DNA from 3 places in the Methylobacterium sp. FW306-05-D genome. Region 2 is predicted to be linked to each of the others. Evidence: riboswitches for the same ligand, from Rfam matches in the RefSeq annotation. Region 2 holds a riboswitch; each other region holds the start of a gene.
What was found. Region 2 has a riboswitch for cobalamin ahead of AC3WLN_RS13985 (CbtB domain-containing protein). Riboswitches for the same ligand answer to the same signal wherever they lie in the genome.
Positions count from the first base shown of each region.

Region 1: another riboswitch for cobalamin. It lies ahead of AC3WLN_RS05045 (TonB-dependent siderophore receptor); the one in region 2 lies ahead of AC3WLN_RS13985 (CbtB domain-containing protein).
Region 3: another riboswitch for cobalamin. It lies ahead of AC3WLN_RS16150 (TonB-dependent receptor); the one in region 2 lies ahead of AC3WLN_RS13985 (CbtB domain-containing protein).

Region 1 covers NZ_JBYSXL010000008.1:6,244-8,423, reverse strand. The annotation lists gene AC3WLN_RS05050 (hypothetical protein) at 1-222, shown strand, start outside; cobalamin riboswitch at 414-637, shown strand; gene AC3WLN_RS05045 (TonB-dependent siderophore receptor) at 863-2,180, shown strand, end outside.
Region 2 covers NZ_JBYSXL010000037.1:12,668-14,847, forward strand. The annotation lists gene AC3WLN_RS13975 (DUF1636 family protein) at 1-213, opposite strand, end outside; gene AC3WLN_RS13980 (CbtA family protein) at 206-961, opposite strand; gene AC3WLN_RS13985 (CbtB domain-containing protein) at 989-1,165, opposite strand; cobalamin riboswitch at 1,222-1,414, opposite strand; gene cobU (bifunctional adenosylcobinamide kinase/adenosylcobinamide-phosphate guanylyltransferase) at 1,521-2,033, shown strand; gene cobO (cob(I)yrinic acid a,c-diamide adenosyltransferase) at 2,030-2,180, shown strand, end outside.
Region 3 covers NZ_JBYSXL010000048.1:20,383-22,562, reverse strand. The annotation lists gene AC3WLN_RS16150 (TonB-dependent receptor) at 1-1,073, opposite strand, end outside; cobalamin riboswitch at 1,347-1,546, opposite strand; gene AC3WLN_RS16145 (hypothetical protein) at 1,622-1,933, opposite strand.

The sequences.
Region 1 (2,180 bases), on a different contig from region 2:
CGCGCAACTGACCGTGACAGAGCCGAAATAGGCTGGGCCGGCCGGCTTCATATTGGGGCGATGTCTACAAAGAGGCTTAGCTTAAAACTTTCTCCAAGCGTTGATCGGGAAGCCCTCTCGAAATTAGAGCGCGTGAAAGTCGAAGCGCTTGTCGAGAGCAGACGGATGAACGATGACACGCTTAAACCAATCCGTATACATGTCTTACGCATCCTAGATTAACCCTCAAATAGCGCTTACCGAATCAATTCATTTATTCAAACACTTAATCAGTGATAATTCTATTTGGTGCATTTACCCTGTCGGGTCACCCTCCCGGACCCAACGCAACCGTGATCAGGCTTAGGGGCTCATAACGTTACAACGTTGCAAAAAATCGAGTGCGCCCCGTTGACTTGCCGGCCGGCCACGGGAAAAGGTCCACCGGCCAAGGTTCCCGCGGGTCGTCGGCCCCGGGGGCGAAGAGGGACTTCGGGGTGCTCATCGGGGCGCTTCCGAAGCGGCCCCCGCACCTGTCGGCGGCGAGGTCCCGCCCTCCGGAGTCACCGGTGCATCGCACCGGGACGGCCGGGCGGGAGCGACGACCCGTGCGCCAGGAGGCGGCAGCCAGGATGCCTGCCTCGGGCAATGAAATGTCTCTCGGGCGGGGGTGTCCCGGCGGAGCGCTGGAACGGGCCGGGCTGCCGAGGCATCCGATCCCCGTGAGGGCACCCGCTCGGCCGTCGCTCGACAACCATGAGCGCCACCGGTGTCCCTCCGTCCGAGCCCGTCCGCCGCGAAGGCCGCGATCCCGAACCTGCCCCGCGCGGCCGAGGCGCGACGGCGGTCGGGGCGCCGGGGCTCGCGCTGCGCGCTCGCGGCGATGCTCTCGGCGGGTTCGCCGGCCCTGGAGGCGCGGGCGCAGGAGGCCGTCACCCTGGAGGAGCTGTCGGTGGAAGGGGCGGGCGGCGCCCCGGCCACGGGCGCGGCGGGCCTCGCCCCCGGGATCGGGCTGATCGGCCCGACGCCGGGTTACCGGGCCGACCGGGCGGTGAGCAGCACCAAGACCGACACGCCCCAGCGCGACGTGCCCCAGGTCGTCACCGTCGCGCCCCGCGCGGTGATCACCGACCTCGCCGCCACCCGGGTCGACCGGGTCTTCAACTACACGCCCGGCGTCGCCCAGCAGAATAATTTCGGCGGCCTGACGGTGTTCAGCTACGCCGTGCGCGGAACCACGACCTCGGAACTCTACCGCAACGGCTTCCCGATCAACCGGGGCTCGCCGCCGCCGCCCGACACCCAGAACGTCGAGCGCATCGAGGTGCTGAAGGGCCCCGGCGGCGGCCTGTTCGGGCGCAGCGACCCGGGCGGCCTCGTCAACGTCGTCACCAAGCAGCCGACGGCCGAGCGCTTCGTCGAGATGGGCGGCCTCTGGGGCTCGTTCGAGCAGTTCCGCGGCACAGTCGATGCCGGCGGCGCCCTCAACGCGGACGGCACGCTGCTCTACCGCTTCAACGTCGCGGGCGGCCGCCAGAACAGCTTTCGCGATTTCGTGGATGGCGACCGGCTCCTCGTCGCGCCCGTGGTGAGCTGGCAGGTCACGCCGGACACGAAGGTCACCGTCGAGACCGAGTTCCTGCGCAACCGGATCGTGTTCGACCGGGGCGTCATCGCGATCAACAAGCAACTGGGATTCCTGCCGATCTCCCGGTTCCTCGGCGAGCCGGGCCAGAGCACGTACCAGAGCTCGGACACGATGCAGGTTCGGGTCGAGCACCGCTTCGACGCCGATTGGCAGATGCGGCTCGCCACCCACTTCAACACCGGCTCGCTGGCCGGGGAATCGGCGGAGATCCGCGCCATCGCCGCCGACAACCGCACGGTGCTGCGCGACCGGAATGTTCGCGATTACCGCTGGGACACGGCGATCGGCCAGGCCGAGGTGGTGGGGCGCTTCGCCACCGGCGCATTCGGCCACACCGTGCTCCTCGGCTTCGAGCGCGAGAGCACCGACAGCCGCGTGGTCTACGAGCGCTCGAACTTCCGCCAGAGCCCCTACAGCCTCGACATCTACGATCCGCGCTACGGCCAACCTCTGCCGCCGATCACCATCCGGCGCAACAACCTCGAGCGGATCACCAGCACGGCCCTCTACGCCCAGGACCAGATCGCCCTCAGCCCCGAGTGGAAGGCCCTGC
Region 2 (2,180 bases):
TTGCGAGGCCACCGCCACGGTGCAGGGGCGCTTGCAGACCGAGAGGCATTCGACGCCCTCGACCGTGATGCCCGGATGGGCGCCCGTGCTCACCGCCTCCTGGAGGGCGGCCAGCAGGAGCGCTCCGGCGCGCGGCTCGGAGACGTCGCCGGCCGCCCGGCAGGTGGCGCAGACGTAGAGCGTGACGGGGGCGATGGATTCCGGCTCAGGCATGAACCGGCCGATTCCGGCCGAACAGGCCCCAGGCCCAGCCATAGGCCAGCCCGATCACCGCCCAGAACACGAAGGCGATGCCGAGGGAGCGCGCGGCGAATTGCGCCGCGTAGGACGCGGGCAGGTTCGAGGCGGCGTGGCTCGCCTCCGGCGCGCCGGCCAGGTGCGGCGCCACCAGAAGGACGATGCCGCCCGCGATGGAGATCGGCGCCCGCCGGATCGCGATGAGGTAGAGGCCCATGGCGGTGGCTGCGGCCGTCATTACCCACCAGAACTGGCGGTCGGCCAGGGGCGCGGCCTCCATGCCGGGGAGTTCCGGCGCGAGGCCGAGCGCCGGGGCCAGTGCCACCGCGAGGAAGCCCCCGATGGCGAAGCGCAGGCCGGCCTCGGGGCTGGGCTCGCGGTTGCAGGCGAGGAGCATGGCGCCGAGCAGGAGGGCGTAGCCGATGCCGCCCACCAGGGTGGCGAGTGCCGTGAAGGCCATGCGCGGCAGGCCGGGGCCGGGCTGCCAGTCGGGCGCGACCTCGCCGCCCGCCACCGAGGGGTCGCGGGTGCCGTGATCGTGACCGCCGTGGACGCGCACGATCAGCGATGCGGGAATCGGCAGGGCGGACGCCGCGGAGGCCTGCGTCTCGTAGCGCTCGGCCGCGATGATGAGCGGCGAGGTGAGCGCGAGCTGCAGGCCCGTCGCGACGACGGCCGCGAGGAAGCCGGCGACCAGGGCCGCCGACACGAGCCGGATGATCATGGGATTGTCTGCCTTAAGCGCAGGCGCTCAGTGGCAGGGGAAGTTCTGGCTGTGGCGGAAGTCGTGCGCCGCGTTGTGCAGCGCCATCGCCGGGGCGAAGCCCGCCATGAACACGAGGCCGAGGCCGAGGAAGGCGGCCACGAGGACGGCGCCGAGGCGCTCGTTGGTGCGGGTGCCGGTCAGGACGAGGGTGTTGGTCGACATCGGGTCATCTCCTGGCCGCCCCGCCGGCGGCCGTCAAGCATCGAGCGGGTGGACGGCAGGTCCACTCTCGGGCGGCAGGTCTCCTGGCTCGCGGGTCGCTGGTCCTGCCGCCTTCCCGGATCGCTCCAGTGGCTGATGGCAGTCCCGTCTCCGCTCACAGTTGCGGGGGCAGCCGCGGTTTCAGGGTCGCCCCCTCACCGCATTCCCTTTTCACCCCGTTGCCGGGGCACCGTCCGATCCACGCTTCTACGCGGTTGCCGGTGCGCTGACAACGCGGCCCGCGCGGGTTTCCCGCCTTTGACCGGAGGCCCCGATTTCGGGCACAGCGTTCCGCATGCCGCACCCGACTCCCCGAATGACCCTCGTGCTCGGCGGCGCGCGCTCGGGCAAGAGCGCCCATGCCGAGGCGCTGATCGAAGCCTGTCCCGGCCCGTGGCTCTATCTCGCCACCGCCCAGGCCTGGGACGACGAGATGCGGGCGCGCATCGCGCTCCATCGCGCCCGCCGCCCGGAGGGCTGGATCACGCAGGACGTGCCGCTCGCCTTGGCCGAGGCGGTCGCCGCCGCGACCGGGCCGGTGCTGGTCGATTGCCTGACCCTCTGGCTGACCAACCTCATCCTGTCGGAGGCCGACGTGGAGGCCGCCACCGCCGCGCTGCTCGCGGCCTGCGCGGCGGCACCCGGCCCGGTGGTCCTGGTCGGCAACGAAGTCGGGCTCGGGATCGTGCCGGAGAATGCGCTGGCCCGCCGGTTTCGCGACGCCGCCGGGCGCCTGCACCAGCGCCTCGCGGCCCAAGCCGACCACGTCGTCCTCACGGTGGCGGGCCTTCCCCTGGTCGTGAAACCCCAACCCGGAGCCACCCCATGACGGATGCCGAAACCGAGGCCGCGCGCCACCGCGAAAAGATGGAGAAGCGCAAGGCCGTGCAGGACGCCGAGGTCGCGGAGAAGACGATCGAGAAGGGGCTCCTCATCGTCAACACCGGACCCGGCAAGGGCAAGACCACGGCGGCCC
Region 3 (2,180 bases), on a different contig from region 2:
CGCGCGGCGGTGTTGAAGAGGCCGACCCGGATGTCGTCGGTGCGGGTCTGGAGGCCGAACTCGTTCTCCATGGGCAAGTCGAACAGGCTGCCCGGGACGGTGTGGCTGACCTCGCCGCCGCCGAGAACGCGGCTGTCGCGCTGGCGGAACTGGTCGCCGGCGACCGGGTCGTTGAGGAAATAGGTGAAGTCGTTGAACAGGTTCATCCCGTAGCGGATCACGTAGGCGCTCGCCCGGGTGATGCCGGCCTCGCTCGTCCGGCTCCAGCGGCCCGAGAGCGAGAAGCGGCCGGTGTCGCCGCCATCCGTGGGGTTCAGGCTGCCGAAGCGGCCGATGATCCCCTCCGCGACCGCCCGCTCCGGGATCTGGTTGGTGGCGTTCCACTTCGCCCAGTAGGCCATGCCCGTGACCGCGAAGCCGTCGAGGGCCGTGCCCTGGCTGTAGCGGACGACGCCGTTGAGCTTGGCGAGCCGGTCCGGCACGTCCCAGGGCCCGTCATAGGTCTGGGCCTCGCCGGCGACCAGAAGGTTGCCGGCGCCGAGGGGCGCGGAGGCGATGCTGAGCGCGCGCTTGTAGCCGAAGCTGCCGAAGGAGGTCAGGGCGAGGTTCTTATCGACCGTGTCGAGATAGTCGATCCGCACCGAGCCGGCCGAGGCGAAGTCGCCGTCCCGGACGAAGTAGGGTCCCTTGTGGAACTCCACCGCGCCGACGAGCTCGGGGATGAGAAAGTTCAGATCGGCGTAGCCCTGGCCGTGGGCGTGGGTGCGCATGTTCACCGGCATGCCGTCCACGTGAAGCGCGATGTCAGTGCCGTGGTCGAGGTTGAACCCGCGCAGGAAGAACTGGTTGGCCTTCCCCTCGCCGGAATGCTGGGTGACGATGAGGCCGGGCACGCTCTCCAGGGCCTCGCCCGGCCGGGTGATCGGCCGGCTGTTGAGCGCCGCGCCCGAGAGGATGCCGGCGCTCGCCGCATCGACGGTCCGCAGGCCGCCCCCGATGCCGGTGACGCCGCCGACGAAGCCCGCATGGGCGGCCGGTCCGCTGCCGCCGGTGGCCGGGGCCTCGGCCGTCACGGAGAGTTCGGCGAGGTCCGCCTGCGCGGACTGGGCGACGGCGCTCCGGACCCCGGCGCCGCAGCAGGCGAGGCCGGCACAGGAGGCCAGCAGCCAGGATCGCAAGGCAGGACATCGCAAGGCAGGGCTTGGACGGGTCAGCGACCCGGAACGGGAGGACGGCATAAGACCTCGAGCGACGTCTGTGGCACGTCACCGCGAACGAGGCCGGCCCGGATGCCGCACGGCATCCACCCCGACACCCACCGGGACACCCCGCCCGATGCGTTTCGCGTGTGACCACGACTGACGGCAGGTCTCCTGGCTCGCGGGTCACCGCCCTCTCATCGTCTTCCCAGGCCGGATGGGCCCAGTGACGTGCTGATGAGGGGCTCGCCGCTCACAGTTGCGGGGGCAGCCGCGGCCTCGGGCTCACACCCTCACCGCGTTCCCTTTTGATCCTCGTGACCGAGGAACCGTCGCGGGACAGGAGGCCCGATGGGCCGCGGCAGCGTCAATGGCCGCGCGTGGTTTTCGGGCCGGTGTGCCCGGTGCGCGACAGGAGACCCTCAGCGCCGGCCGTCCGGTTTTCGCACAGGCTCGCGCCGATGCCCGGTTCCGGCCAGCACCGCGCCGCCGGCCGCGAGGCCGAGCAGGATCCACTTCAGGGGAAGCCGCTCCGCGCCCTCGCTGCGCTGGGGCTCGGTGACCATGTGGCCGGGCGGGAGCTCGACCCCGGGCTTGCCATAGGCCCGCGCGTCGGCGATCTGCTCGGCCGACACGGCCCATTCGGCGCCGATCTGGCGGTCATGCGCCATCACCGCGAGGCCGACCGCGAGGGCGACGGCCGCCGCCGCGAAGATCCTCACCGGCGTCCTCATGTCCCGCGCTCCCGCATCCCGGGCGTCTCCGCCGCCGTTTCGGCCCGAGGGTTAGGCGATCGGCCGGCGCTTCGCCAGGGAGCGGCCCCGGCGACGGGCCACCCGGTCTCCCGCAATGCGGCTCAGAACGATTTTAACCTGCCGGTCACCGGCTCTGCAAAAAACGCATGGGACCCCTAACGGCATGACTGGCCTGCGTTTTCGCGTGATTGAGTGCCCGCGCCGCATCGCGATATCGCTGGGCGGC